3 regions of the Pseudoalteromonas sp. SR45-6 genome follow, and region 1 is predicted to be linked to each of the others. Evidence: predicted binding sites of a transcription regulator. Region 1 holds the regulator's gene; each other region holds the start of a gene.
The links. The regulator sigma-54, encoded in region 1, starts transcription at its own class of promoters, with help from an activator protein. The targets are predictions, from matches to a motif close to GTTGGCACGNNNNTNGNNT.
Positions count from the first base shown of each region.

Region 1 (10,583 bases):
GTTCGCGCTTCCACTCAGTAGGTGTAAATGCACGGATCGAAACTGCGTGGATTGTGCCGTCAGAAATGGTGTTCATCAACGGACCATATACCAGCTGTTGTTTTTTCACTCGGCTTAACCCATCAAAACAATCGCCGACTGCGATAACTTCATAATGACTACCCTTGGCTTTCACATGTACTTCAGCTAATTGCAATTCGTCGCGCAATAAGGTTTCGACTTGGCTTGTTTCCATAACTCTCACTCAAATAGGTTGGTAACCTGTCCCAACTGCATCAACTTTTGCAGTTGTTCAGGAATATTTTGCAATTCAAGGTGAACACCTTGCTGCTTTAATTCTGCGAAAGAGTGAATTAACCAAGCTAAGCCCGCCGTGTCAACCCTAGACACCTCAGAAAGGTCAAAATACCAGTTTTTATGGCTAGTTTGTGAGTTTTTATTCAGAAGTCGTTCAGCGGAAATTGAATTTCGAGTCAATTCACCACTGACTCGATAGTGCTGTTCGTCAATCTGAGTAACCGTTACTTTACTCATTACCGCCGTCACCTCTAAATTGCACTGGCAACTTACTTTTCTGTTCAAGTAGGTCACTTACATGGTTAATACCTTGCTGGCGCAAAATGCCTTGAAATTCACTTTGCTTGGCATCTAATAAACTAATGCCCTCAGCAACCATGTCATAAGCACGCCATTCGCCATCGCGATCTTCACGTACTTTAAAATCAATTTTAATTTCCGGCTTACCTGGCTCGACAATTTTGGTTTTCACTAATACAAGGTCTTGTCCTGCAAACTCTTTGCTTGCACCAAACTCTACTTTTTGGTTGGTGTATTGGGTAAACACGCCAGCATAAGTGGCGATTAAGTATTCTTGAAACACATCAATAAAGTGTTTGATATCCTCAACCGCTTGCTTTTGCTCAGCAGGATCTTTAATCGCACGCACTTTTGATACATGACTTCCTAATACACGCAGTGCAGCATATTTATAATCAATGTAAGGCATCAACTCTTCTTTGACGATAACCCGTAGATGCTCTTTATCTTTTTCGATTAAAGGCTGGTCACGAGTAATACGTTGAAAAGTATTATCAGATACTTGGCGGACCATTTTATATGGGTCTGTTAAATCGACCGCATCGCTTGCTACGGTGATCGCGCTGAAAGTCAGCGCAACTAAAATTAAAAATTTCTTAAACATAATTACTTACTCGCCGCCTTGATTGAATAAAAATTGCCCGATTAACTCTTCAAGCACCAATGCTGATTTCGTGTCAGTGATATAGTCGCCATCATTTAAGGCTTTGCTTTCAACACCAAATAACTCGTCTAACCCTAAGTTTTTATCATTACTTGTTACCGCAACACCTAAACACGCTTGTTCAGCTGATTTTGGGGCAATGACAGGGTTAATCCCTAAATATTGCTCACCTAGGATGCCTGATGTCAAAATTGAAACTGAGCTGGTATCTGAAAAACGACATTTATATTGCGCATCAATCGTCATATCAACAACTGGCACAAATTCTTGTGGGTGAATTGAAATACCCTCAACTCGACCAACCACTACACCACCTACTTTAATCGGCGCACGTGTTTTTAATGAACCAATGTTTTCAAACTTGGCTTTCAATAAGTAGGTTTCGCCGTTGCCGCTGATCCCTGCATTGGCAACTTTTAACGCCAACATAGCAAAAGCAGCTATGCCTAGCGCAACAAAAAAACCAACTAAAATTTCTAATTTCCGTGAATTCATTATCTATACCTTTATTAGCTAGTAAACATTACCGCTGTCAAAATAAAATCAAACCCTAAAACAGCCAAAGATGAGTGTACAACTGTCTCTGTTGTTGCTTTACTGATCCCTTCAGAGGTCGGTATACAATCGTAGCCTTTATAAAGCGCAATCCATGTAACCACGATGGCAAATACAAAACTCTTGATCATGCCATTTAAAATATCTTGCTGAAACGATACTTGTGACTGCATGATTGACCAAAAACTTCCCGTATCTACACCCAACCAATCAACACCCACTAAATGAGCACCAATAATTGCAACTGCTGAAAATATTAACGCCAGTAATGGCATACTGATAAAGCCCGCCCAAAAGCGTGGCGCGATAATACGTTTAAGAGGGTCAATGGCCATCATTTCAAGACTTGATAACTGCTCAGTCGCTTTCATTAAACCTATTTCAGCGGTTAATGCACTACCAGCTCGCCCGGCAAACAATAATGCAGTAACAACAGGGCCTAACTCTCTGAGTAAACTCAATGCGACTAATGGGCCTAAGCTATCCTCTGCACCATAACCAACTAGTACGGTGTAGCCTTGCAACGCCAATACCATACCAATGAATAATCCCGACACCATGATAATCAATAGTGACTGCGAGCCGACCATATATAATTGTCGTATTAAAAGCGGCGTGCCTTTTCTAAAATTAGGCAAACTCCATAACGCACCTATCAACATCTGAGTGGAGCGACCAAGTGCAGCAAATCGTCCTAACGTTTTATGACCTAGCATTTGCAAAAAATCAAACATCAGCGGCGCCCTCCCAGTAATTCTTGTTGATAAGGTTGAGCAGGAAAATGAAACGGCACTGGGCCATCAGATAATCCTTTTAAGAACTGCTGAACTAGGGCCGATTCATGATTACGCATTTCATCCGGTGTACCGCTACCAATAACGCCTTGATCGGCAATAATGATAACGTGATCGGCAATGCTCATCACTTCTGTTACATCGTGAGTTACGATTAATGATGATAATCCAAGCACTTGATTAAGCGATTTAATCAACTTAACTAACACCCCCATGGAGATTGGGTCTTGGCCTGCAAATGGCTCATCATACATAATTAATTCAGGATCAAGTGCGATTGAGCGCGCTAATGCAGCACGACGTGCCATACCACCTGACAGCTCAGAAGGCATTAAATCTTGTGCGCCACGCAAGCCAACAGCTTGTAATTTCATTAGCACCACAAGGCGAATTAAATCTTCACTTAGACGAGTGTGTTCACGCAGCGGAAAAGCGATATTGTCAAATACAGACATATCGGTAAATAATGCGCCGCTTTGGAACAACATACTCATTTTGGTTCGCGCCGCATAAAGCTCTTTGCGCGACATGGCAGGAATGTTATTACCTTCGAATAAAATAGTGCCGCTATCTGGTTTTAATTGACCACCAATTAAACGCAACATGGTGGTTTTACCAATTCCGCTTGGTCCCATTATTGCCGTAATTTTTCCTTTCGGGACACTAAAGCTCATATTTTTATATATGCAGCGATTGCCCCTAGAAAAGCTTACATCCTTGATTTCTACTATTGGTTGCGACAAGTCGCTCTCCATTACTATTTTCACTAGTTCACCTATTTTAAGCGTTTTTACAGCAAGATGGAAAAAACAAATCGTAAAATTTTGTAATATTCTATGTAATAGCGCTGCAAACCTTACAGCAGTAGGCTTAACCGTCGCTTAAATAATTATTCTCAGTCCAAATCAGGCCATAATCTAACAAGCTTCGCAGATTCTTTTATTTATACTTTCAGGTTGGCTTTTGTTACTATTTGCAGTCATCTCATTTTGAATAATTGGCGTAACGTAATGGTGACTTCTTTTGTCATTTTAATTCTCGGATTTGCAGCTCTAGTTTGGAGTGCGGATCGCTTTGTTTATGGTGCTGCGGCACTGGCAAAAAATTTCGGTGTTCCTACTCTTATTGTTGGCTTAACCGTTGTTGCGATGGGCTCGTCAGCCCCTGAAATGATGGTCTCAGCATCAGCTGCGCTTGCCGGTAAAACTGACACTGCCGTGGGTAACGCCGTTGGCTCAAATATCACTAATATTTTACTTGTTTTAGGTATTACCGCGCTATTGCGCCCACTCTCAGTATCATCAATGACATTAAAACGCGAAATGCCGCTTGTACTACTAGTGTCAATCGCTGCCTGGTATGTATTTTCTGATAACTACTTTTCATTTGCTGAGGGCGTTGCATTAATCATTGGCTTTGTGGTCTTTATTGCGGGCTTAGTTATTATTTCTATTCGCGCTAAAAACCAAGCTGACGACCCATTTGTAAGTGAAGCCTGTGAAGACGTACCAGATAACGTGCCCACCAAATCGGCTTTATTTTGGTTAATTATTGGTATGATATTACTGCCTGTCAGCTCACACTTTTTAGTTGGCTCAGCAGTTGATATAGCCAAATACTTTGGCCTAAGTGATTTAGTCATTGGCTTAACCATTATTGCTATTGGCACCAGTTTGCCTGAGCTGGCAGCCTGTATTGCTGGGGTATTAAAAAACGAAGATGATTTAGCACTGGGTAATATTGTTGGCTCAAATATCTTTAACATTTTAGCTGTGTTGCCACTGGCTGGGATTATCAACCCTTCAATTATTGATCCTTCAGCTGCAAACCGTGATGCCTTAATAATGATTGGTGCCACCATAGCCCTTATTGCTATGTCCTTGAGTTTTAGGGGCACAAGACGCATTAATAGAGTTGAAGGTGGCCTGTTATTGGTCGCGTTTTTAATCTATCAAGGTTATATTTTCAGCCAAGTTGCTTAATGCTAGCCACAAAATGGATAACACAATGACGCAGTTAAATTTTATTGAACAAGGTAAGCGGGTGCTAGAAATAGAGTGCCAAGCACTGCTTGATATAACCCAATATCTAGACGAAAACTTTAATCAAGCTTGCCAATTGATGTATCAATGTCACGGTAGGATCATAGTAGTCGGTATGGGGAAATCTGGGCATATTGGTAATAAAATTGCTGCAACACTGGCAAGCACTGGCACGCCTGCTTTTTTTGTCCATCCGGGTGAAGCAAGTCATGGTGATTTAGGGATGATCACTCGTGATGACGTGGTTATGCTTATTTCTAACTCAGGCGAAACCAGCGAAGTACTGAATATTATTCCGGTTATTAAACGTATTGGCGCAAAAATGATCGCCATGACAGGTAACCCTGAATCATCAATGGCAAATTGGGCTGATGCACATGTATGCATCAAAGTAAGTCAAGAGGCCTGCCCATTAGGACTCGCTCCGACTGCGAGCACGACTGCAACACTTGCGATGGGTGATGCAATAGCCGTTGCTCTGCTAGAAACCCGTGGCTTTACCGCCGATGACTTTGCGCTATCGCATCCTGGTGGTAGCTTAGGTAAACGTTTACTATTGTGTTTAAAAGATATTATGCACAGTGGCCCAGCAACGCCTATGATCAATGATAAGCAATGTATCAAAGATGCATTAATCGAAATGTCGGCAAAAGGCTTAGGTATGACAGCTATTGTTGATGACACAGGGCAACTTGCAGGGCTTTTTACTGATGGTGATTTACGGCGAATTTTAGAGCAACGAATAGATATTCACAGTACTTTGATAAGCACTGTCATGACCCGCTCTTGCACTACTGCAACTGCTGATATGCTTGCCGCCGAGGCACTCAATATCATGGAGAATAAGCGTATCAATGGCTTAATTGTAGTTGATGATAAACACCACCCTATTGGTGCTCTTAATATGCAAGATTTGCTCAAAGCAGGAGTTTTATAATGCAGTTTGCTGACTTATATCAGCCACTTTCAGATGATGCTCGCGAGCGAGCACAAAAAATCAAACTCCTGATCTGTGATATCGATGGGGTGTTTTCAGATGGTCGTATTTATCTTGGTAACCAAGGTGAAGAACTCAAAGCGTTTAATACTAAAGATGGCTTTGGTATCAAAGCACTGATCAATAGCGGTTTTGAAGTTGCCGTGATCACCGGTCGTCATTCACAGATAGTTCAGCAACGGATGACTAGCCTGACAGTACCGCATATTTACCAAGGCCAAGAAAACAAGTTGCAAGCTTATCAACAGCTCAAGGATAAATTGCAGTTAAGCGATGAACAAATCGCTTACATAGGCGATGACGGACCTGACTTGCCGGTAATGGAATTGGTTGGTTTTGCGGTGGCAGTAAATGATGCGCATCCACTAATCAAACGCATTTCACATTATACAACCATGCTACCTGGTGGCTTTGGGGCGGTGCGTGAACTCACTGATTTATTAATGCTCGAAAATGGTAAATCATTAACCAGCGAAGGCACGAGCTCATGAATAGTGCGCGTTTAATATTATGCGTATTATTTGTCGGCTGCATGGTATGGCTGTGGTATCCGTATTTTTATCAAAGTACCGCCATAAAACAACACCAAGAAGATATAATAGCAAAACCTGATTATACTGCGGTGGCATTAAAACAAACCGCATTTGATGAACAAGGTAAAATTAGCCACAAAGTAACAGCTGCAAAAATGGAACTCTATCAACAGTTAGGGTTCACTTACTTTGAACAACCTATTTTTACACTCTATAATCAACAGCAGACGTGGCAAATTAATGCCGATGAAGCCACCTTATATGAAAATCATCAATTAATTTTAGAAGGTAATGTGGTTGCTAAAAACCTGACCAATAATGCCATGATTGAACATATAAACGCAGATAATATTCAGGTTGATATTGAACTACAAACCATGAGTTCAGAACAACCAGTTGAATTAATCGGACCAAATTTAAAAATCACTGGGCGCGGTCTCCATGCCGACTTAAAAGCCGAAGTGGTAGAACTAATTAACCATACGCGAACCATATATTATGACCAATAAATTTGCTCACTTGCTTGTTATACCAAGCTTATTCATTGCTTTTGCAAGCTTTGCTGAAAATACGACACCACCTGCAGATCAAGTCTCTATCAGTGCTGACACGCAGCTTGCCCAACTGAAAGATAATATCGGTATTTTTGAAAAAAATGTTGAAATCATTCATGGTAACCGCCGTATCAAAGCGGATCGACTTGAAGTCCATAAGCGCGAAGATTTAGGCGATAACAAACAACTACTTGTCGCAACTGGCAGTCCGGCTTACTTTGAAGAAAAACAAACTGATGGCACAGTAATGAGTGCCAGTGCTGATGAAGTCCGTTACGATGTCGCTAAGCGCTATTTAACCTTGGTTGGCAATGCACAAGTCACTCAGGCAGGTCAAAAAATCAATGCCAGAAGCATTACCTATGATATGGACCAGCAACTGATCAGTGCTGAAAAAGGCGCAAGCTCAAGCGATCGTGTGCACACCATTTTGGTACCAGTAGACAGTAAAAAAGACGAATCTAAAGGGCAGCCATGAGTACATTAAAAGCTGAATTTCTAGCAAAAAGCTATAAAGGTCGCCAAGTTGTAAAAAGCGTGGGTTTAGAAGTTAGCGCAGGCAGCATTGTTGGCTTATTGGGTCCTAATGGCGCTGGTAAAACCACCACCTTTTATATGATTGTGGGTTTAGTTCCAAGCGACAAAGGTAAAATCAGTATTGATGATAATGACATCACCTTACTGCCAATGCACAGTCGCGCACGGTTAGGGATTGGCTACCTGCCACAAGAATCATCCATCTTCCGTAAATTAACTGTTTATCAAAACCTGATGGCTATTTTAGAAACTCGTAAAGAGCTGAATAAACAAGCCAGAGAAGAAGCGCTCGACAGCTTACTTGATGAGTTTAGCATTCAACATATCCGCGACAGCCAAGGTATGGCATTATCTGGCGGTGAACGTCGTCGAGTTGAAATTGCACGCGCTTTAGCCGCAAACCCAAAATTTATCTTACTTGATGAGCCTTTTGCTGGCGTTGATCCTATTTCAGTGTTAGATATAAAGAAGATTATTGAACACCTTAAAAACCGTGGTATTGGCGTGCTTATTACCGACCACAATGTACGAGAAACCCTTGATGTTTGTGAAAAAGCCTACATAGTTTCTCATGGGGAGTTAATTGCATCAGGTACCCCTGAGCATGTACTCGCCGACCAAACAGTCCGCGATGTTTACCTGGGCGAGCAATTTAGGCTATAAAGCCACGCTCGGCTAAGTATCTGCTAGACTTAACGATGATAACAATAAAAGGATTGTTAGAGATACATGAGGCAATCACTCCAGCTGCGCATGGGCCAGCAACTTACAATGACACCACAGCTGCAACAAGCAATTCGCTTATTGCAACTCAGTACATTGGATCTCCAGCAAGAAATTCAAGAAGCGCTCGACAGCAATCCATTGTTAGAGCTAGAAGAACATGAATATTCAGACGACACGGCTGGTAAAAACGAACAAAAACAAGATAACGATGACTTAACCGTTAGCGCATCAGCAGACGACAAGCCAAGCGAATATGAACAAGAAAGTAGCGAAGCATTAAGTAAAGAGACCTTAAGTGACGAAATGGCTATGGACGTCACCTGGGACGAATACATGAGTGCTGCGCCAAATACGTCATCTGGGCCAATGCCTGAAGATGAGTCAATTTATCAAGGTGCCTCAACTGAAACCTTGCACGAATATCTAATGTGGCAATTACAACTCACACCTTTTAGTCCAACCGATGAAGCCATTGCCATTGCGATTGTTGAAGCCGTTGACGATTCAGGTATTTTAACCTTGAGCTGCGAAGACATTGCAGAGAGCTTAAATCAAGGTAATAACGAAGAAGAAATCGAACTCGACGAAGTGCAAGCAGTGTTAAAACGCATTCAGTTGTTTGACCCTGTTGGTATTGCTGCGCGCAGCCTACAAGAATGTTTATGTATTCAATTAAATCAATTTGATCCTGCAACTCCTTGGATTAGCGAGACAAAAATGATTTTAACTGATCATATCGATTTATTAGCTAGTCGTGACTATCGCACTTTGATGAAAAAGACTAAGCTTAAAGAAGATGAACTAAAAGAAGTAATGACACTGATCCACAGCCTTAACCCAAAGCCTGCGGATACCATAGTACGCGAAGAATCAGAGTATGTTATTCCTGACGTTTCGGTGAAAAAAATTAAAGGTCGCTGGGTGGTTGAACTCAATCCAGACAGCATGCCAAAAATTAGAGTGAACAGCCAATATGCGGCGATGTCACGCTCTGTAAAATCAAGCACTGACAGCCAATTTATACGCTCGCATTTGCAAGAAGCTAAATGGTTTATTAAAAGCCTAGAAAGTCGTAACGAGACGTTACTCAAAGTAACCAACTGCATTGTTAAACAGCAGCAAGGATTCTTTGAGCATGGCCCTGAGGCCATGCGCCCTATGGTACTAAACGACGTTGCCGAAATGGTTGAGATGCACGAATCAACAATTTCTCGTGTAACCACCCAAAAATACATGCATACCCCTCGTGGTATATTTGAGTTAAAATATTTTTTCTCGAGCCATGTAAGTACTGAGAACGGCGGCGAATGCTCATCGACAGCCATTCGAGCATTGATCAGAAAATTGATCAGTGCAGAAAACTCAGCGAAACCATTGAGTGATAGTAAAATTGCAGATATATTGGCAGAGCAAGGTATCAAAGTAGCTAGACGGACTATTGCAAAATACCGCGAGTCACTGGCTATTCCACCGTCAAATCAACGTAAAAGTTTGATTTAAGGCGTAAAATCACAAGAGGAAAATGCTTATGCAACTAAATTTAACTGGTCGTCATGTAGAAATTACTGATTCATTAAGAGACTATGTAAACAATAAGTTTGCCAAGCTTGAAAGGCATTTTGATCATATCAATAATGTCCATGTCATTCTTGATGTAGAAAAGCTAAGCCAAAAAGCAGAAGCCACATTACATGTCAGTGGCGCTGAATTATTTGCCTCAACTGAGCACCAAGACATGTATGCAGCCATTGACGGACTAATCGACAAACTTGACCGTCAGGTAATTAAACACAAAGAGAAGCACGCTCGACACTAACACTATGAAATTAAGCTCACTTATTTGCCAGGACTGCAGTAAAGCTGCGGTCCTTTTTAATAGCAAAAAACGGATCATTGAATTTATCAGCCAATTGGCTCATGAACAACTTCCTCAGCTATCACAACAAGAAATCCTCAACGCACTACTGTCGAGAGAAAAACTAGGTAGTACGGGTATTGGTCGTGGTATTGCTATTCCTCATGGCCGTATGAGTGGTGTTGAAAACCCGCTAGCAATAATTATAGTGAGTGAATCACCGATTGATTTTGATGCGATAGATAATCGCCCAGTTGATATATTTGTAGCTCTCATCGTGCCAGATGGTGATAGCCAACTTCATTTGAAGACGTTAGCCACAATTGCTGATAAACTCAACGACAAAGATTTTTGTAAACAACTACGTAGCGCAAAAACAGACCAAGATTTGTATCACGTAATTGCTGCGCAATCGTAGCCAAATGAAGGAGAATTTACATGGAGTTAATCATCATCAGTGGGCGTTCTGGCTCAGGTAAATCTGTTGCTCTGCGTGTAGTAGAAGATCTTGGCTATTATTGTGTAGATAATATTCCGGTAAACTTATTACCTTCATTAGTGCGCAGTGTCTCTGATAATTATGACAAAATTGCCGTCAGTATTGATGTCCGTAATTTACCGAAAGAGCAGGAAGAATTTAACGATATTCTTGAATACTTGCCTGGTTTTGCAAATCCGACGCTATTTTATTTAGACAGTGATGATCAAACCCTGATCAAACGTTTTTCT
Region 1 is NZ_JACJDM010000049.1:5,920-16,502, forward strand. Features, by position in the region: gene H5158_RS17600 (BolA family protein) at 1-235, opposite strand, end outside; gene H5158_RS17605 (lipid asymmetry maintenance protein MlaB) at 241-534, opposite strand; gene H5158_RS17610 (phospholipid-binding protein MlaC) at 527-1,201, opposite strand; gene mlaD (outer membrane lipid asymmetry maintenance protein MlaD) at 1,208-1,756, opposite strand; gene mlaE (lipid asymmetry maintenance ABC transporter permease subunit MlaE) at 1,771-2,550, opposite strand; gene mlaF (phospholipid ABC transporter ATP-binding protein MlaF) at 2,550-3,365, opposite strand; gene H5158_RS17630 (calcium/sodium antiporter) at 3,621-4,592, shown strand; gene H5158_RS17635 (KpsF/GutQ family sugar-phosphate isomerase) at 4,618-5,589, shown strand; gene kdsC (3-deoxy-manno-octulosonate-8-phosphatase KdsC) at 5,589-6,140, shown strand; gene lptC (LPS export ABC transporter periplasmic protein LptC) at 6,137-6,691, shown strand; gene lptA (lipopolysaccharide transport periplasmic protein LptA) at 6,681-7,214, shown strand; gene lptB (LPS export ABC transporter ATP-binding protein) at 7,211-7,936, shown strand; gene H5158_RS17660 (RNA polymerase factor sigma-54) at 8,003-9,499, shown strand; gene hpf (ribosome hibernation promoting factor) at 9,528-9,815, shown strand; gene ptsN (PTS IIA-like nitrogen regulatory protein PtsN) at 9,820-10,272, shown strand; gene rapZ (RNase adapter RapZ) at 10,293-10,583, shown strand, end outside.

Region 2 (10,583 bases), on a different contig from region 1:
TATATCAAGCGTCGCCATGACTGCGATAGCTTAATGTTAACCCAATTACTTGATGGTCAACTTCGTCCTGTATTTTCAGGTGATTCACTAAGTTCTAGTGCCGTTATCAAAATTGCTGGTAAAAACTACTTATCAATAGGGCGTGCGCGTGAGCAGGGCAGTGAAGATTATATTATTTTGATTTATGACTTATCGGCAGTATCGCAATGGCTAAAAAAAATATCGCCGCGCAGTGGCGAATATATATTTTTAAATAGTGCACAGCACGTCATTATCAGCTCACTTTATGATATTGAAGAAGACACACCATTAGCGGAGTATTGGCCTTCAGCTAAAGCGCCATTAGCAGAATTAGATAATCAGGGTAATCTCACTCTTTTACAAGCGCAAAAGCAGCTACCAATTTATGCGGGTTATTTTGCATCGCATGATGAATTAGCCTCACCGATTGTAACTGATGTATTAATTGAACTTACTTTTTTGAGTATGTTTTTAGTGATTATGTTCAGTACCTTGTTATGGTTAAGCCAGCGTATTTTTGTGAAACCCATGACATATTTAATGGCGTATCTTGAACAAAATGAGGTGCACTATAAAGATTATTCAAATTACCATATACCAGCAAACTGGCAGCCGTGGTTTAGCCGAATCAAGTGGGTGCTTAACAAAAATCAGCAGTTGGTAAACTCATTGCAGCAGGCAAATAGTGAACTTGATGACCAAGTAAAAATAAAGACCCGTGAACTCGCGCGCAGTTATGAGGCTAAAGAACGCCATTTAGCATTATTGAATACTATGCTCAATAGTGTGCCAGATCTTATTTATTTTAAAAACATTGATGGCTCATTCTTAGGATGCAATCGTGCTTATGAACAATACATAGGTCTTGAGCAAGAGCAGTTAGTTGGCTTACAGTTATGTGATATTAGTGATGATAATGGTCAGATCAGCGAATTAGAGCAACAAGTTTTAACAACCAAAACTAAAGCTGAGCAACGTCTTGAAACCCAGCAGCAAACATTTCAATTAACCATCGCGCCATTTTATAACGATCAAAATCAGTTACTAGGTTCAATGGGGATTGGCCGGGATATAACTGCTCAACAACAAGCTCTTTTGGCATTAAAAGCGTCAGAGTCTAAGTTTCGCAGCGCCATAGAGTATGCTGCTAATGGAGTGATTTTACTTTCACTTGAACAGACGGTATTACAACTTAATCGAACTGCGCGAAAGATTTTTAAGATTGATAAAACTGAGCAGGATTTATTATTAGTGGATTTATTTCCACAGCAACAGTGGCAAGAAATAGCAACGCTTTTAGCTTTATTGCTGAGTGAGAAAAAGAAAGTTTACCACCTTACTTTAGGACAAGAAGAGCTAAATTGCTGGTGGCAGCTGAGCGTCTCTTTAGTATGGGATGAGCAACAAGCACCTTACTATTATGTTATTCATATTCAAGATGTCAGTGCATTGACTCAGGCCAAACAAGATGCCGAGCGGGCAACCGAGGCCAAAAGTCGGTTTATTGCTAACTTAAGCCATGAAATACGCACGCCACTGCATGCTGTGACAGGCCTTATTGATATGGTAACTCAGCAAGGCTTAACAGCGCAGCAGCAACAGCATGCAGTTCAAGCAAAAAATGCTGCGCAAAGTTTATTAACCATGCTTAATCGAATGCTTGATTTTGCGCGAATCGAAAATAACCAAGTGCAATTAGACTTAGTTGATTTTGCTGTAGTTGCACTTGTTGACAGCTGCGAGAGTGTATTAATAGGGCTCTGCCAGCAAAAAGATTTGGCTTTTAATATCGATATTGATCCGCTAATTGCTCCGCAGTTAGTCGGCGATTACATTCGCTTACAGCAAGTGCTCGGTAATTTACTCACCAATGCCGTGAAATTTACTGAACATGGCAGTATCACTTTGAAAATAACAGCCGTTGAATTGACGCCAACAAAACAAACCCTGTGTTTTAAAGTGATTGACACCGGGATCGGTATTGATAAAGCTGATCAGAGTCGATTATTTGACGCATTTACGCAAGGCGACGAATCACTCACTCGCACCCATCAAGGTGTTGGTCTAGGGCTCGCTATAGTCAAACACGAATTGGCATTAATGGGAGCTGAAATTAAAGTTGTCAGTAATAAAGGCCAAGGTAGTCAGTTTTTCTTTACTATAACCTTTAATGTTGCCGCTCAAATCGACCCTATCGACTGGCACAATACTTTACTGATTCATTCTGAGCGGGGAATTAATTTACCTGCCGCATTAGCGCCATTAAAACCGCTAGAATTTTCTGAGTTAGCTGAATTAACAGACCACGCTGTATTAGCAGATTATCAGCGGATCATCATTAATGACGTTGATCTACCGAGAGTTATAACGCGAGACAATATAAAAACAGCATTGATGAGTAATAACACGCAGCTTTATGTTGTTAAAAATGATCCAAATACTCCGCTGCCAACTCTTAAAGGTATGCAAATGTGCAGTGTGAAAAACTCTGCATTAGTGCAACGAATACAGCAAGTTGAGCCGGTATCTAAACGCCCTGATGTAAATCTGACAGCGGCAGAGAGTAAACTCAACGTTGCGGGCTTACTAGTGTTAGTTATTGATGATAATCAGCTTAATTTAGATATTGTTAGTAATATCTTAAGCAAAGCACATATTAATGTAATGACGGCAAATTCGGCGATGGCAGGGATAGATTTGGTTGCACAAGTCATGCCTGATCTGATCTTAATGGATATTCAAATGCCAGAAGTCGATGGGTTGCAAGCAACCGCTTTATTGCGACAACGTTATGATCAACAGCAATTACCTATTTTTGCGCTAACTGCGCATTGTGAAGCAGCTGACGAGCAACGCTCACTTGCAGTGGGTATGAATAAACATTTAACAAAACCAGTAGTTGCAGCGACGTTATTAGCGGCGATAAATGAGCTGAGAATTACCGGCGCTGTTTTTTATAATCATTCTTTTGCATTAGAACAATTCTCGGGCCATAATGATTTACTACAGGTAATGTTGGGTAAACTTGCTAAGTTGTGTGTAAGCCATCTGCAGCAATTAAAAGTGCCGATGCAAACAAAAGCGTTGGAACGATTAGTGCATAGTATTAAAGGTGTGTCAGGAAACCTTGGCTTTAATCGCCTAAGTGCTACCGCTCAGCAATTAGAAAGTAGACTACGTAAGACACCAGACGTAGGGCAAATATCCCTGAGTCAGTTAGAGTTCGAATTAGTACAAGTAAATAGATACATTCAAATACAAGGCTCAGTAAATGTTGAAGAAAGCCAAAATACTGATCGTTGATGACGACCCATTAAATCGATTAGTGTTGGAAAAAACATTAGCGAATGATCACGAAATATTTTTAGTTGAAAGTGGTGAAAAAGCCCTTACATTTGTTAAATCAACGGCGGTTGACTTAATTATCCTCGATATAGTAATGCCCGGCATTAATGGCTATGAGGTGTTAATTCAGTTAAAAGAAAATTCAACTACGCACGCTATTCCAGTCATCTTTATTTCAGCTAATACAAGCCATGATGATGAAGCAAAAGGGTTTGAATTAGGCGCAATGGACTATATTGCTAAGCCATTTAGTCCCGCAATAGTACGTGCACGAGTGCGTAATCAATTATTGATCAAGCAAAAAAATGATTTGTTAGAAATGCTCGCCTCAATTGATGGGCTGACAGAAATACCTAATCGGCGTTATTTAGATGAAAGCTTATCGCGAGAATGGCGTCGCAGCCGTCGAGCTGGTACACCGTTATCGGTGCTATTAATAGATATAGACCACTTTAAGCGTTATAACGATTGTTATGGCCACCGTGCCGGGGATGACTGCCTTAAACGTGTGGCACATGCATTAGTTGCAGCGTGTGAGCGAGGTACTGACTTTGTTGCGCGCTACGGCGGTGAAGAATTTGCTGCAGTATTACCCGACACCAACCAGTACGAGGCATTGGAATTTGCTAATAAACTCAGAGATGCTGTTAATGCGCTTGCTATCCCGCATAAAGCATCACTCAATGCCGCTCACATTACGATAAGTATTGGGGTTGCTACAACTGAGTTTGGTCAAGTTTATGCTGAGCATATATTACTTGAAGAAGCCGATTTAGGTTTATATCAAGCTAAAGATAGTGGCCGCGATAAAATTATCGCTCGAGTTATTGACGCAAGTTAGTAAAGTCAGTTATTACAGCAAATAAAGAGTGAATATGCTCCACTCTTTACTGCTTTAGTTTTGTGTCTAAATGGCGCTAAGTGAATTATAAATACTATCACCCACACCAATCAGTTTCTCGTTTTTAAAGACCAGTGGAGTACATTCATCTTTTGTCATTTTTCCGTCAGAGTGAATACTATGGGTGGCATAAAATAGTACTTGGTATACATCACCGTCTTTTTTTAATAATTCTGTAAAGTCGGGAGTTTTTAATTTATTTAATACATTTTGATAGCTGGTATCTAAAGTGAGCCCCGAGATGCTTTCACGATTAAATTGATGATGTTCTTCCCAGCTTGAACTATTACCAGCCCAATGCGTTTCTGCTTCACCATCGGATACTGCAATTACACAACCAGTAAGAAGAGGGGCTGTAAGCGCGGCAATTAAAAGTACTTTTTTCATTATTTTATCCTGATACTAAATATTGATTTTAATTTGTCTATTAGTTAGCAAAGAACTGGCCAATATTTTATATTATTTAAAATCAATATATTAGGTTTTTTTGTAAGGCGGTAAATTACATTTAACCACCTTGTATAGCGTAACTAACTAAAAGTTAGTTGATTAGACCAGTCTATTTAAGCTTTCACCTTGGCTAAATGCGCTAATATTTAAGCTGACTTGCTTTACTAAGCGAATGATTGACTCTTCACTGGCCCATGCAATATGTGGAGTCAGAATTAAATTATCACCACGATAAGCAGCCAATGGATTATCCAGCGCAGCTGGTTCTTTGCTTAATACGTCAAATCCCGCTCCTGCAATTTGATTATTGCTCAGTGCGTTGGCTAAATCAGCTTCATTAACGATACCACCGCGAGCGGTGTTAATTAAAATGGCATTGGGTTTCATCATAGCAAGTTCAGCAGTACCAATCAGATCACGACTTTCATCGGTTAAAGGGCAGTGAATGCTAATAATATCAGCTGTTGTTATTGCCTGGTAAAATTCTGTTCGGCCCTCTCTAGTTACTTGGTTTTTACGCTCACTGATAATTACATTGGCGCCAAAAGCACGTGCAACATCCGCAACGGCTTTACCAAGCGAACCATAACCGATAATTGCCAGAGTTTTACCTCCAATATCATTAAAACGGTAATCAAGGCGGCAGAACATCTCACTTTGTTGCCATAACCCTTGTTGGCAATCAGCAATGTAGCGGTGAGTATTACCCAGTAAATTTGTGATCAGTGCAAAGGTATGTTGTACAACCGAAGGTGTTGAATACCCGGCCACATTGGTAACGGCAATGCCAAACTCTTTAGCGGCGACTAAATCAACATTGTTAGTGCCAGTTGCGGCTACACATATGAGCTTTAATTCAGGAAGTTTTGCCAGTGTTTCGCGATTAAGTACCACTTTATTGGTGATCAATACATCAGCGCCTGCACTGTGCGCTAATACTTGTGCTGGACTGGTTAGTGAATAACTAGTGAAATTGCCAAGTGTTTGAAAAGGCTCAAGTGATGTGCCTGCTAATGTGGCAGTATCGAGAAGGGTAATATTCATGCGCTTTCCTTATTAAATAAAATAATTTTAATGCTTGACCTTGGTGTGTACTCTAAGGTTTATACTTGGCATCAGTTGATAATACACTCATTGGAGACACAGATGAAAATAGGTGAGTTTGCTAATCAGTTAGGTGTCTCTACAGATACCCTAAGATACTATGAAAAACATAATTTGTTAACGCCATCAAGTCGAACCGGGGCCGGTTATCGCGATTATGGTGAAGCTGCATTAAAGCAAATGAAGTTTATTTTGCGTGCTAAAAATGTTGGCTTTAGCTTGGCAGAGATCAAAGAACTACTACAAATTAAGTTTAAAAAACATCAGCATTCTTGCCATGAAGTTAAAAACTTAACAATACAAAAGCGTGACTTAGTCGCAGAGCGCATTGCTGAATTAACACGTTTTCATCAATCATTATCCGTGTTAGCTGATAAGTGCTGTGGTGGACAAGAGCCCGCAGATAACTGTTCAATATTAACCACTTTGGAGGACATCGATGGACTTACTCAATAATTTTTGGCAGTTATTTTTATTATCTGCCCCTTGGTTAATGCTTGGTTTACTCATTGCCGGGTTATTAAATGTGTATTTACCGGCAAATTTTTTAAATAAACATTTAGGTAAAGAAGGTTTTTGGACCACAGTGAAAGCTGCTTTAATTGGCGCACCAATGCCGCTGTGTTCGTGCGGTGTAATACCCGCTGCAATAGGTTTAAGACGTGCAGGCGCTTCAAAAAGTGCTACCACTGCGTTTTTAGTATCGACTCCTGAAACTGGGGTTGATTCGGTGTCGGTATCGTATGTGCTACTCGGTCCTTTTATGGCAATAATTCGTCCAATAGCGGCGATTTGTAGTGCTATTGTCGCAGGTGTCTTAGTGGGGCGTGATGCTGAAAAAACGCAAACTACAGCTCACACTAGTGAAGCTAATAATGAGCAAAAGCGAGCAGCTACAACAAGTTGTTGTTCAACAAAATCAGCAGCGGCTGAAGAGAAGGCAAGTTGCTGCTCAACAAAATCAGCAGTGGTCGAAGAGAAGGTAAGTTGCTGCTCAACGAAATTAGCAGCGGCTGAAGAGAAGGCAAGTTGTTACTCAACGAAACCAGCAGCGGTCGAAGAGAAGACTAGCTGTTGCGATTCATCAAGCGCAGTACCAGCCAGCCAATGGCAAAAGATGAAACAGGCTGTGAGTTTTAGCTGTAATAAATTACTATCAGACACTATGAAATGGTTAATGATTGGTTTGTTCTTTGCAGCCTTAGTGCAAACTTATGTGCCAGAGTCATTTTTAAGCCAATGGGGCAGTGGTATTTTGGCTATGCTGGTGGTGATCGTGATTAGTATTCCCATGTATATCTGCGCGACCGCATCAACGCCGATTGCAGCTGGTTTGTTATTAAGTGGCGTAGCACCTGGCGCTGTTTTAGTCTTTATGTTGGCAGGTCCTGCCACTAATGTCGCGACGCTTGGCGTGGTTGCCAATGAGCTTGGTAAACGTGCAGTGGTTGCTTATTTAGTTGGTGTAATAGGCGTTGCTTTAATATTTGGCTTTTTAACCGATTATTTAGTGGCAGAATTTGGCTTTGTTGTTACACCATTATTAGGTGAAGAACATCAAGTGCTACCACATTGGCTAACCCTTCTCTGTGGTACTATTTTAGCGCTGTTAATGGTGCGTTTAGTTCTTAAAGGAGCGCTTAGTAAATACCGTAGTACTGGTAAGAGCATTGCATAATTGAATGTTATTAAATAGATTTTTAGCGGTTATAAAATATAAACAATGGACCAAATTAATGACTTAGTTCGCATTTTAGGTTGTCTGAGTTATAATCGCCCATAGAATATAAACGGTGCGCATGAGCGCACCGTTTTTTTAACTTTAAAGATGCAGTAATGAGTGAGCCAGTGGACAAGTACGCAGATATAAGACCTTACAATGATGATGAAGTAGCCGCTTCGGTTGCACGTTTGATTGATGATAATGCGTTTATTGATGTAGTTGCAAAATATAACTTACCGCGTTTTTTATCAGCTGTACCTTTGCTGTCTAGAGCATTGGTAAAGTATCAGTTACGTAAAAAGTGGGGCGCTATCAACAGTGTTGAGCAAGTTCAACAAATCGTTGCTAAGTATTTAGCACAGCTGGTAAAACGCACCACAACTGAGGTGACTTTTTCTGGTTTGGATCAACTTGATCCAAAGCAAGCGTATTTGTTTATCTCAAATCATCGCGATATCGTACTTGATCCTGCGTTAATTAATTGGGGCTTATTCAGCTATAAAATGAAGACGGTCCGTATCGCCATTGGCGATAATTTACTGCAAATTCCTTATATCACCGAACTGATGCGTTTAAATAAAAGCTTTATTGTTAAGCGCTCAGTTAAAGCGCCAAAAGAAATGCTCAGAGCACTATCGCAGTTGTCGGCTTATATTTATGATTCGCTTGCTGGCGGTGATTCAATTTGGATTGCACAAAAAGAAGGTCGTGCTAAAGATGGCTTTGATCAAACAGATCCTGCGCTACTTAAAATGTTGCAGCTTAATGGTCGTAAGCAAAAGAAAGAGTTTGCTGAATATGTACGCGAGCTAAAAATTGTACCAGTATCAATTTCATATCAATATGAACCTTGCGCAACAGCCAAAGCCAAAGAGCTTTATCATAAGCAACATCATGGTAAATATGTTAAGTCAGCGGGTGAAGATATTGCCAGTATTGTTGAAGGTTTTAGTACCGCCAAAGGGCATGTTCATTTAGCATTTGGGCAACCAATTGAAGAAGGGTGTGAATCACCAGAGCAGCTGGCAAAAACCATTGATCAGCAAATTATTGATTCGTTTTTTTTACATCCCGGGAACTACATTGCGGGCGGTTGTAAACAAGCGGTGATTGATAAAGCCGACGCTCAGGCATTTGAGATGCGTCTGGCGCGTGTGCCAGATGAGCTAAAACCACTGGTGTTAGCAATGTACGCTAAGCCATTTCATCGTAAAGTTGAGTTTAAAAGTAGCGAAAGCGGCCAATAACCAATGTAAAATATTTTTAAAAAACCGTAATTAAGTTACGGTTTTTTTTCGTTTAAAAAACGGGCTATACTAAAGTTGTGTATATTGACTGATGTTTGCTATGCAACAAATTGAAATTTTTGAAATTCCAAGTCCTTGCAAAGACATTTGCGAGGTAAATAACCGAGGCTATTGTAAAGGCTGCTACCGAAGTCGGGAGGAGCGCTTTGGTTGGAATTCATTTTCAAACGTAGAAAAAAAGCAAGTCATCAGTTTGTGTCAACAACGTTATAAGCGTTACTTGCAAAAACGCCAAGCACTTGGCGCTAAGCCAGCAGTACCTGAGCAGGGGGATTTTGGTTTTTAATCAAGATGATGTTTAGCCCTGAGTAAACGAATTGTGCCATTTTCATTGAGTTTATGCAGTTGCTCTTCAAGTTTAGGTATTAACGCGCTATGGCGTGAATGCAAAAAGTGAAAGCTTTTTATCGGTGCCAGTACTTCAGTTTGAAATTGCTTAATATTAAACTGAGGGTGTTTAGTCGATAATAAAAAGTCGAGTAAAATTACACCTTGTACTTTACCTTGAGTGAGTAAATTAAGTTGAGCAGTGACGCTTTTCACCTTAATAATGTCACCAATAAAAGGGTGTTCGTTAAGGTAACTCTGCGCTGCAGGATAACCAACTTGAATGGCGATATTGTCTAGCTGCTCAAATGTACATTGCTGGCAGTTTTTTAATAGCACAAGGTTAAACTCAAATAGCGCAAAGTTAACCGGATGCAAGTTTTGATATTGTTGACTGATACTGGCCACTCGCCCTAATTGGCCATCAAGCGTGCCATTGTTCGCTGCAGATAAAGCGCTTTGGTGATTAAAGTCAATAATATGTACATCATAGCCAAGTTCTTTATATGCAAGGGTCATCAGCTCAATAACATAGCGAGCCTGTGGGGTATCGGCTGGGCGATTAAATAGCATATGTTGTGTGTTTGCTATAGTGCTCAGTGGCGTTAGTAAATAACAGAGCAATATGAGAGAAAAAAAGCACTTAATCACAGTGTTTCCATATTAGGACTAAAAACGCCACCAATCTACGTTTAAAAGCTAAAAAGCGCAAGTTTAGCCGTGACTCTTTTAGGCAAATGTTTGTTATACTCTGGGCATTAATATGATTAGTAATAACTGGTAATTTATGTCGTTTAACTTATGCTTACTACCTCGTGAACAAAAATATCAAATTCAATTGGATTACGAGGCATCGTTTTGGGCTTATCAAATAAAGCGTGGTAAGAGTACTCGTGAGCAAATATACAATACAATTCATAGTCGCCCAGTGGCAGAGCAGATGTTTTTGAAGCAGCAATTTGAACAATATTTAGCGACGATGCAAAGTTAATGACGGCATTGCGTTTTGAATGCCTAGAGCCAATTAAAACCCCCTTAGTGAATAAGTTTTACAGCCAATATAAAGCCCGAGGTCGGGCAACCAGACAAGATCAAGTGTGGGTTGTTTATCATGACTTAGTTATTGTCGCGGCATGCAGAATTCAAAATCGCAGTGATTATTTGTTTTTGTCTACCTTGCTGGTTGCACCTGCTTGGCGTGGTCAAGGACTTGCCAAACAGCTACTAATACATACCTTATCTAACCAAAACTCACTCGTTTATACATTTGCTTATACGCATTTAGCTTATTTTTATCAATCAATTGGGTTTAACTTTGTGTTAACATTGCCGTCACCTTTGGATACACTCTTTACTGTCTATCAGCAACGAAATATCGTAGCTATGCAGTGCTAGTTAAAATAAT
Region 2 is NZ_JACJDM010000019.1:17,712-28,294, forward strand. Features, by position in the region: gene H5158_RS10200 (PAS domain-containing hybrid sensor histidine kinase/response regulator) at 1-3,324, shown strand, start outside; gene H5158_RS10205 (diguanylate cyclase) at 3,293-4,207, shown strand; gene H5158_RS10210 (DUF3192 domain-containing protein) at 4,274-4,654, opposite strand; gene H5158_RS10215 (D-2-hydroxyacid dehydrogenase) at 4,817-5,761, opposite strand; gene zntR (Zn(2+)-responsive transcriptional regulator) at 5,864-6,277, shown strand; gene H5158_RS10225 (SO_0444 family Cu/Zn efflux transporter) at 6,261-7,499, shown strand; gene H5158_RS10230 (1-acyl-sn-glycerol-3-phosphate acyltransferase) at 7,658-8,791, shown strand; gene H5158_RS10235 (DUF1289 domain-containing protein) at 8,892-9,137, shown strand; gene H5158_RS10240 (transporter substrate-binding domain-containing protein) at 9,134-9,751, opposite strand; gene H5158_RS10245 (DUF3283 family protein) at 9,966-10,169, shown strand; gene H5158_RS10250 (GNAT family N-acetyltransferase) at 10,169-10,573, shown strand.
Region 2: the regulator sigma-54 is predicted to act here: its motif matches at 4,700-4,718, upstream of H5158_RS10210 (DUF3192 domain-containing protein).

Region 3 (10,583 bases), on a different contig from region 1:
AAACGAATAAATTCTTCGCCGGAGTTTAAAGTCAGCCATTTTTCACCACGGATCACTAAATTACCATTAGGTAATACCCGCATAACATTTACGGAAATATCACCAAATAAACTATTAGATTGATTTGACTTAGTATCACCTTTGAATTTAGCACCGCTGCCCACACCAAACTGAATACTATCGCCACCAATATTAACCGGTAGTCCGCCTAATCCAATGACAGGATCTAAGCTGGCATCACTTTGTTTATCCGTTTCAGTTTTAGCTGCTTTAGATGATTGCGTCGATTCTTGCAGTTTAACTGTAATAATATCTCCGGTGCGTAACGCTTTTTTATCTGAATATAAATCGTTTGATAAATTGCTATCAAACAATGAGCCTGTCGGCACAACTTGCTCTGCAGCAGGCTCTGGGTACATAGGAGCATAGTATGGATCATCTTGAACCACGCTGTGGTTTTGAGTCGTCATACAACCACTCAATATAAATGCACCCGTTAAGACTATAGATAAATTACGCATAACTTTGCTCCGAATTAGTTAAAGTTGCTGACTGATGTAACTCATCATTTCGTCAACCGCTGAAATCACCTTTGAATTCATTTCATAGATACGTTGAGTTTCAATTAGGTTAACTAACTCTTCGGTTACATTTACGTTAGAGGTTTCAAGTGCGCCTTGGACAACAGTGCCTAATCCTTCTAGACCAGGGTTACCTTGTACAGGTGCGCCACTGACGGCCGTTTCGGTATATAAATTTTGGCCTACAGGCTCTAGACCTGATGGATTGATAAAGTCACTGATCGTTAACTGACCAATCACCACATTCTCAGGTTGTCCTTCTATTTTCACAGACACCTCACCATCTTGTGATACGGTAATTGACTTCGCATCATCAGGTACATTCATTTCTGGCTGCACAGGAAAACCTGCACCAGCAGTAACAATACGACCATCCTCATCCGTGGTAAATTGACCATTTCGAGAATAGGCGATATTGCCATCGGGCTGTAAAACTTCAAAAAAACCTGGCCCTGATATCATCCAATCCAATGAGTTTTCAGTGGTTAACATGTTACCTTGAGAAAAGTTCTTCTGATTAGCAACTACTTTGGTACCAGCACCAAGCATCAGACCAGAAGGCATCTCTGTATCTTGTGATGAACGCCCCCCTGGCTGATTAATATTTTGATAAAGCAAATCTTCAAATACAGCACGACTTTTCTTATAACCAACAGTACTGGCATTGGCTAAATTATTTGAGATAACCGAAATATCGGTTTGTTGAGCATCAAGCCCCGTTTTACTTATCCACAATGCAGGATTCATATTAATGTCCTCTCAATAAAGTTAAACAATACGCAGCAATTGAGTTTGACGTTCGTCAATTTCTTCAGCCGTTTTCATTAACTTAACTTGTAATTCAAATTGGCGTTGATGGCTTATCATATCCACCATCTCATGTACCGGATTCACATTTGACATTTCCAAAGTGCCACTCATTACTTTCACATCATTAGAGATGTCACAAAATCCACATATACCATTTTCCAGTAACTCGGGTTTTGGTCGAAATAAGCCATCATTGCCTTTTTCAAGCTCAGAATTATTTGCCTTAATTACCTTCAAACGGTCAACAACTTCTAAAAAGTTAGCCGGCGCACCTTGCGGGCGAACTTGGATTGAACCATCGTCACTAAATTCGACTTTCTCCACTGGCAATGGCAAAATAATCGGTCCACCTTCGCCAATAACTTGACGCCCGTGACTGGTGATCAAAGCGCCATCAGGGGTGATATTCAACGTGCCAACTTTAGTATATGCCTCATTCCCTGAAGCATCTTGCACTGTAAGCCACCCTTTATCGCTCATAGCAATATCAAGATCACGTCCAGTTTCAACAATACCGCCGGAAGTCATATTAGAGCCTGGCCGTTCCTGCATAGTAAAAACACGTGTCGGTAAGCCTTCACCAAAAGCTTGCATTGAGCGCGCTTGCGCGAAGTCAGCTTTAAAGCCTGTGGTATTGGCATTTGCTAAATTATTTGCTTTAAGCTCTAGGCCCCGCAAACTTTGCTTAGCTCCAGACGCTGCAATGTAGACCATCTTGTCCATAACATCGACTCACGTTAAAAATCTATAACATGACAAATGCAAGATAAGTGCCACAATAAAATGACGTAATAAATTACAAAATATAATCAAGCACAAATAAAAAAGGCTGCTAATAAATAGCAGCCTAGGTGTCGGATTGTAAAAAATATTAAAACGAGATTAACGGATCTGCAAAATAGCTTGCTGTAGTGTTGAATTCACTTCGAGTGCACGCGAGTTAGCTTGGAAGTTACGCTGTGCGCTGATCAAATCAACAAGCTCATTGGTTAAGTTCACGTTTGATTGCTCTAATGCTGATGAGCTAATCTTACCAAATGCGCCTGAATTTGCTTCACCCGCTACAGGGTCACCTGAAGTTAAACTTTTCTTCCATGACGTATTGCCTACTTGTTGTAACCCCTGTGAATTGGGAAAACGGACTAACGCAACTTGACCTAGGTAGTTAGAGTCACCATTACTATAAGAAGCAACAATTTTTCCATCAACACCAATGTCTATATTTGCCAACCGTCCCACAGCAGCACCATCTTGAGATAATACTTTATTTTCAAACTTGCCTGCATGCTGGGTCGGGATTTTTGCAGAGGTACCTGCTTCATCACGCCAGTTGATAGTTACATTATTAGGAAAGCTAGCACCATTGCTTAAAAACCCTGTCAAATTAGTGCTATCTAACACAACAGGGTTAAATGTATTGCCTGTATTTGCGGTACCATTGGTGTTAAGTGGTAAGCCGTTCGCATCAAACTGAAATGTTGAAATTGGATTAAATGGTCCAGTAGCGCCTTGCGAGCTTCCATCTGGGTTGAATGCTTGACCGTCTAACGTGGCATAGGTTTGCCACTCATTAGCATTACCTGTAACAGCTGCATCCGTTTTCACAAAAAACAATTGCATAGTATGCGGCTCACCTAGCGAATCATAAACATTGGTTGAGGTAGAGTGAGTATATGACCCTGATTGAGTTGGATCAAATGGTGTAATAGTCGGTGTATCTTTGGTCGAATCCAATCGAAATGACGAATATACACTTGAGGTAGCCCGCGGGGAACCTGATGAATCAGGAATTTGAATCGCCCCAGAGGAGGTTAAACTTACTGATGTTGCATCTCCACTAATTTCATCAACAGGAAAGCCTTGTAAGTAATTACCTTGTGCGTCAACGATAAAGTTATCTTTATCTAATTTAAACGCCCCTGCACGAGTGAATGTTTTATCTTGTGAGCCTAACTCATTGCTAAGAGCAAAGTATCCTTCACCTCCTATAGCAAGATCGAGTGAATTTTTAGTGCCTAATGTTGAACCTTGATGAAACTGCTGTGCTACAGATGCTGTTTGTACACCATCACCATTTTTAGTTTTACCCGAAGAAAAAACTGATGATGAATAAACATCGGCAAACTCAGCTCTCGATTCTTTAAAACCGTAGGTATTTACATTAGCGATGTTATTAGCAGTAACATCCAAATCTTTTTGTGCGGCAGCAATGCCAGTTAATGCAATATTAAAACTCATAATTCACCTCTAACCTATAAAATTTAGCCAATAGGCTAAAAAATAAATAAAATTTATCACGCAATTTCTGCGACATCAGACAGCTTAACTGCCCCTTCTTTAGTGTTAATAATAATACCGTTAGCGCCATTAATATTGACGCTATCAATATTTTTATAAGAGGCCATGGGTAAACTAGTAAATTCTTCGCCCATGCTGCCCTCTGCTTTGATATTGTATTCTCCTGGCGGAAGGCTCTCACCGGCTTCATTTTTTCCATCCCAGTTAAAACGTAAGCCACCAGCAGGTTTATCACCTAACTCAATTACTCTCACTAGTTGTCCGGAAGCATCTGTAATACTGAGCCTTAAATCTTTAACGGGACTTTCAACAGCAATCATGCCCGAGACATCACCACTGCTGTTAAGATCTAATGTATCTGATTCAACTAAAGCTTTTTTGCCTACCAGAGTTGATGCTTGCAACGCTGAATTAGAGGTCATTGAAGCAGCCAAAGACTCAAACTTTGAATTTAAATTTGAGATACCTTCTGCCATGGTAAAGTTCGTCATTTGTGCAATCATTTGGTCGTTGTCCGCAGGTTTACTGGGATCTTGAAACGACAGTTGCTGCGTTAATAATGAAAAGAAATCCTCTTGCGTTAATGCATCACTTTTCTTTTCACCAGTCTTTTCGTCAGCCTCTTGTTTACTCGGCCAACGAAGCGAATCTATATAGCTTGATGATGCAGTATTTATGTCGTTACTCATAATCTAACCCTCAATTACCGCTGCCCAAGCAACAGTGTTTTACTTAACATTTGCTTCGCTGCATCAGCAACTTGCACATTGGTTTGATAAGAGCGTGAGGCGGAAATCATATTAGCCATTTCTTCAACGACATTAACGTTAGGTTTGTAGATATAACCATTTTCATCCGCACTGGGGTGATTTGGGTTATATTCAATTTGCAGTGGTTTATTACTCTCTACAATGCCTAGTACTTTAACGCCAACAGACGATCCCTGCGTATTACCAGTTGATTCTGATGCTTTCATCAGTTCAGCTGCAAAAACAGGGTGACGCGCCCGGTAAGTTTTGTCTTGGCTTGAGCTAATGCTATTGGCATTGGAAATATTACTTGCGGTGGTGTTCAAACGCACATTTTGCGCACTCATACCACTACCTGAAATATCAAAAACGTTATATAAACTCATGCTTAGGCTCCTTGACTACCGAGGGCTTTTTTAAGGCCTTTAATTTTACTACTCATAAATTGCAGGCTTGCCTGATACTCTAATGAGTTCTTTGTATACAAGTTTCGTTCCACTTGTATATCAACCGAGTTACCATCACCTGTATCTGCTTGATTTGGCGAACGAAACATTTCACCATTACCGATATAACGACTACCACCTGCAATGTGATTCGGGTTAGTTGTTACCATGTTATTGCCGCCTTGCTGGTGGCTTTTTGCCGCTTTCAATGCTGAGGCAAAGTCGATATCCTTCGCTTTATAGCCCGGCGTATCAGCATTAGCGATATTGGTTGCTAATAACTCAGCACGTTGCGAACGGATCAACATTGCATGAGGATGAACCCCAAATGCTTTATCAAAACTGATAGCCATAACCATCTCCAAAAAATTGACTTAAGATGATTAATGCAAAAGGTGAGCCAACTAGATTAGTATTTTATGAAGTGTTTAATTTTTGATTTAAAAAGAAAAACGATGTGGAGGCACATCGTTTTATCGTATTCTAGATTCGGCTTTACTACCGATGAGATTTGAGTTACTTACGTTTTAGCGCGTTATTTACGCTGGTAAGTTATTTCTTTTGATAAATAATACCAGGATTACAGCGTACCATATCAAACTCGTTACTTAACCCTGACATAGACTCTGAAGCACCTAAAAATAAATACCCCTTAGGGTTAAGTGCTTGAGCAAACTGAGCAATAATTTTGGCTTTCACCTCAGGTGCAAAATAAATCAGCACATTACGGCAAAAAATAATATCAAATTTGCCCATTAGTGCGTATGAATCTAATAAATTAAGGTGTCGAAAACTCACTAATTTTTTTATTGAGTCGTTAACTTGCGCCATCCCATTGCCGCTATCTTTGAAGAACTTCTTCCTGCGCTCTACCGACAGCCCTCTAGCTAAAGCAAGAGAGTCATATTCTGCATGTTTACACATATCTAACATAGTATTAGAAATATCGGTGCCGATGATCTGCGCGCCCATTTTTAATACACCCGGCTGCTTAGCTTGAAACTCAGCGACCGACATGGCAATAGAATATGGCTCTTGTCCTGAGGAACTTGCCGCTGACCAAATTTTCAACGGTCGACGCAACTCTTTATGCTCTGGGAATAACTTACTTTGTAATAGTTCAAACGGGTATTGATCCCGAAACCATAAAGTTTCATTGGTCGTCATAGCATCAACAACTGCGGCACGTAACTGCCGCTCATGCGGACTCAGTGTTTTACTGACCAATTGTGACAATGACTCAACATTGAAACGAACCATTAGCGGAGCAAGCCTGCTTTTGACTAAATAAAGCTTATTATCACCCAAAACAATGCCACATTGTTGCTCTAAAAAAGAACGAAACTGATCGTACTCACTTTGTTGTAAATGCTTATTTTCCAAAGTAACACCGCCTTTTCAAATTAGTCACAATGAACCCATTTTTTCACTGCTGTAGCTAACTCATCCGGATTGAACTTAGCAATAAAGTCATCAGCCCCCACTTTTTCAATCATCGCTTGATTGAACACACCACTGAGTGATGTATGCAGAATAACATGTAATGGGGCTAACTTTGGATCTGCTTTTATTTCAGCCGTGAGGGTATAACCGTCCATTTCTGGCATTTCAACATCAGAGATCAATAAACCAACTCGCTCGGTAATATCATGCTTACAGTCAAGTGCAGCAATTTCCCGGAGGCGAATTAATGCTTCTTTCCCGTTTTTAGCAAGCTCAGTCTGCACGCCTAACGGCTCTAGAGCACGTTTGACTTGATTACGAGCAACGGCAGAGTCATCGGCAATAAATACGATGCGCTCACCTAAGTCTTTTTGAATTTCACCATCATTAGCTATTGCTGCACTGACTTCAGTATTTACCGGGCAAATTTCATTTAATATTTTTTCTACATCAAGAATTTCGACTAACTCATTTTCAATTTCTGTCACTGCTGTTAAATACGAATATCTGCCAGCCCCAGACGGTGGCGGCATTATTTTTTCCCAATTCATATTTACAATTCGCTCAACGCCGCCAACCAAAAAACCTTGTACGGAGCGGTTATATTCAGCAATGATAATAAAACTATCTTTAATATTCTCGATCGCAGGGCCACCTACAGCCATTGATAAATCAATAACAGAAATAGTTTGCCCACGTATATGTGCGACACCTCTTACATAGGCATTCGACTTCGGCATGTTTGTTAAAGGAGGGCATTGCAGTACTTCTCTCACTTTAAACACATTAATACCAAAGCGCTGCCGCCCTCTTAGCTTGAATAATAATAATTCAAGACGGTTTTGCCCAACCAATTGAGTACGTTGGTTAACTGAGTCTAAAATGCCTGCCATTTCAATCTCCTGAAGAAAGCGAATAAGAACGGAACAATAATTGCTTTCTTTCTGTAAAGCTACATAACTACACGGGAGCGTCTGTTTATTGACGCTAAATATTTATACCCTGTTTTCAACCATAAGCATAGTCGAAACATTATGAGTTTGTTAAAAAAAAGCCGAAGATACAGTGTTTTTTATTTTCTTGCTAGCTTATGCCTAGTTACTCCACTGTATGCACAAACATATAGCAAAGAACAATTGCAAGAACTTGCTGTATCCCATGTCTATGATCAATTAGACCCTAATACCGCCGATGATAAGGAACTCAATGCTCTAACATTGGATAGTCGGATACCTGATCGTGGCTGCAACAGCGACCTTGCATTTAATATTCCTACTGAGCCGCCATTTAATCGCCAAATAACCGTACAAATAAAATGTGATGACCTCAATGGTTGGAGTCAATATGTTCATGTACGTATGATTGAACTCACACCTGTGATTATAGCCACTGAAAATTTAAGTCGCGGGGAGGTTATTGAAGCTCATCATTTACGTTTGATTATGAAACCAAAACATTTCGTAAGAGCGCAGTATTTACAAAATCAAGAGCTGCTGATTGGTAGCCGCAGCAAACGTAATATCCGCAGTGGTTACCCTGTTGCATTAAATCAAATCTGTATGGTCTGCAAAGGCGATAATGTCACTATTTTTGCAATAATTCGAGGATTGAAAATAAAAACTTCCGGTTTAGCCCTAGAAGATGGTACTTTAGGAGAGCAGGTAAAGGTTAAAAATGCAAAGTCAGGGAAAGTTTTAAATGCCCGCGTTGATGGTGTTGAGTCTGTGCAGGTAATTATTTAAATTTTCGTATTTGTGCTAAAGTTTCTAACATGGTTGCCGATAACAAGGCATGTGTTGGATAATGTATAGGTTAAAATCATGGTAAGCCAAGTAAATAAAGGTCAGCAACAGGCTAATGTGTTGACCAATGCTAAACAGCAAAAAATTGATTTACAAAATAATAATGCTAATACTGCGCAAGCAACTACGCCAAAAGCGACTGCTGACTCAGTAAGCTTAACGCCACAAGCGCAACAATTAAAATCTTTGCAAGATAAAGCACAGCAATCTTCTGGTTTTGATAGCAACAAAGTGGCTGAGCTAAAAAAAGCAATTACTGAAGGTAAATATCAAATCGATGCTGAAAAGCTAGCTAAAAATATCGCTGCATTTGAGTTTGATGTGTATGGCTGATCACACCAGTTTGATCAGTTCTAAACTTGTTATGCAGCTAAATTGCTTAACATCCCTTGCTGATATCTTAGAAGATGAATTAACCGCTATAGCCTCCCGTCGTGGCGAGGGCCTTAAAGATATCGCGAAACAAAAACTTACCTTTTTAAGTCAAATTCAAACGTTAGATAAAGAACTCAAAGCCTTATTTGCAGGTAATGACGTTGAATCTGACGAAGTAACAAGCTTAACGAGTGATGTGCATAAGCTATTAGAGTCATGTAAAAAGAAGAATGACGTTAATGCTCATGCAGCCCACCATGCACAATTAACAGTAAAACAATTAAAAGACATTTTGATTGGTGTGCCAACCTCTACAACATATGACCAAGATGGTAGTGTTGTTCATGGTAACAGTAAGATCGTCCATAACTTAAAAGCATAATTTGACTCCTACTTTTAGTTTTACAAAATTCCCTTTATTATTTTTCTTTCCCTATTTAAAATTATCTCGAAAGTGATTAAGCGCGGGACAACCCGCGCCTTATATCTTTTGCTTAACAATAATTAACTATCAATTTGATTATTGCCGCTTTCGATTAATTTCTTAATCATTTCCTCTGATTGATTTTGCACATCAAGAGCAGGCTCCGCAGTAGCTTTCTGCTGTGCTGTAAACACCAGACTATTACTCTCACTCACAGGATCGAGTGCGAGCAAGTTATTTTGTTCACTCTCTGCAAGAAGATCTGCAACTGTTAATTGACTCAGTTGTGGTGTTAATTCAGATACCGGAGCAACACTGCTAATTTTACTTAAATCAATACTATCATCGTTTGATGATAATAATTCAGTACTATTATCACTGCCACTGAATTCAGCGCTAGGTTCAACACCTGCAGAACTAACATCCACTCCATTTATCTCAAGGTCCTGACCATTAATATCAACCACTCTTATATTACCGATTGAATCTGTAATGCTAAAGCGAGCATCGCTTAAGCCTGCGCCAAGTAAATCGGCCAAATTTACATCAACAATGCCGATATTCCATGTGCCATTATTTACAACAGCCCCACCATCACTTAATAAGGTGATCCCGAGTGCCAGCGCATTATCAAGCCTTACAATAGCTCCATCTTCAGCATCAGTTTCACCATCAAAACCTGTCACAACTAGGCCTAACAATATACTATTTGTATCTATGTTCGTAAGTGATGGCGGGATAGTATCTATCTCAAGACCTGTCATCGCAGAGGTAGCAGTGGTATTCCCAGCAATATCTGACACTGTTGCACTGACGGTATAACTGCCATCAAGCAGAATATCGTTTGGTGAAATACTCCAACTACCATCGCCTTGCGTAGTAGTTGTTACTGATGTTTGCGCTATACCATTATCAAATATCAGCGTGACTGTGCGCCCAGCTTCACTCGATGTGCCGCTGATTTCAGGTGTCGCATCATTGGTTAATATCAGCCCACTCGTAATGGCAATAGTCGGAGCAACCGTATCAATAACACCTGATTCTTGTACCGTGGTGGCATTACCGTATTCATCCTGCACGGTCACATCCACAGTATAACTACCCGCTGCAAGTGCTGTATTTGGTTCAATTAACCAATTACCGTTACTCGCAGTTGTGGTTGTAACCGTTTGCGTGTTACCTGCCGCATCAGTAAACAATACAGTAACTTGGCTATTTCCAGGTGCACCAGTTACTGTGCCGGTGATCTGAGGTGTTAAATCATTTGTGTCACTGATTACATCAATAGCAATAACAGGACCCGTTAAATCTAATATTAGTGTCGCGGTATTGCTACCTTGATTACCTGCACTATCATTAACCGAGGCGGTAATTGCGACACTCCCTTCAGCCAGTATTTGATTTGATGCAACACTCCATACTCCCCCAGCTTGTACCATAGCAGTAACTGTATCTGTAGTACCTAAGCTATCAACTAGTACTATGGTAACTATTGAACCGACTCCCGCATCAGTGCTACCCGATATTACAGGTGTTGCATCGCCACTAGTACCAGGCTCATTAATAGTCAATACCGGTGCAGTAATATCAACTAAACCGCTAACACTAGCATCTGCTGTTAGCCCTGCTTCAGTGACTGTCGCTGTAACAGTATA
Region 3 is NZ_JACJDM010000077.1:4,441-15,023, reverse strand. Features, by position in the region: gene flgH (flagellar basal body L-ring protein FlgH) at 1-521, opposite strand, end outside; gene flgG (flagellar basal-body rod protein FlgG) at 540-1,328, opposite strand; gene H5158_RS20850 (flagellar basal body rod protein FlgF) at 1,350-2,114, opposite strand; gene flgE (flagellar hook protein FlgE) at 2,274-3,629, opposite strand; gene H5158_RS20840 (flagellar hook assembly protein FlgD) at 3,686-4,378, opposite strand; gene flgC (flagellar basal body rod protein FlgC) at 4,393-4,824, opposite strand; gene flgB (flagellar basal body rod protein FlgB) at 4,827-5,237, opposite strand; gene H5158_RS20825 (protein-glutamate O-methyltransferase CheR) at 5,437-6,267, opposite strand; gene H5158_RS20820 (chemotaxis protein) at 6,288-7,220, opposite strand; gene flgA (flagellar basal body P-ring formation chaperone FlgA) at 7,362-8,069, shown strand; gene flgM (flagellar biosynthesis anti-sigma factor FlgM) at 8,148-8,462, shown strand; gene flgN (flagellar protein FlgN) at 8,455-8,886, shown strand; gene H5158_RS20800 (Ig-like domain-containing protein) at 9,009-10,583, opposite strand, start outside.
Region 3: the regulator sigma-54 is predicted to act here: its motif matches at 2,151-2,169, upstream of H5158_RS20850 (flagellar basal body rod protein FlgF).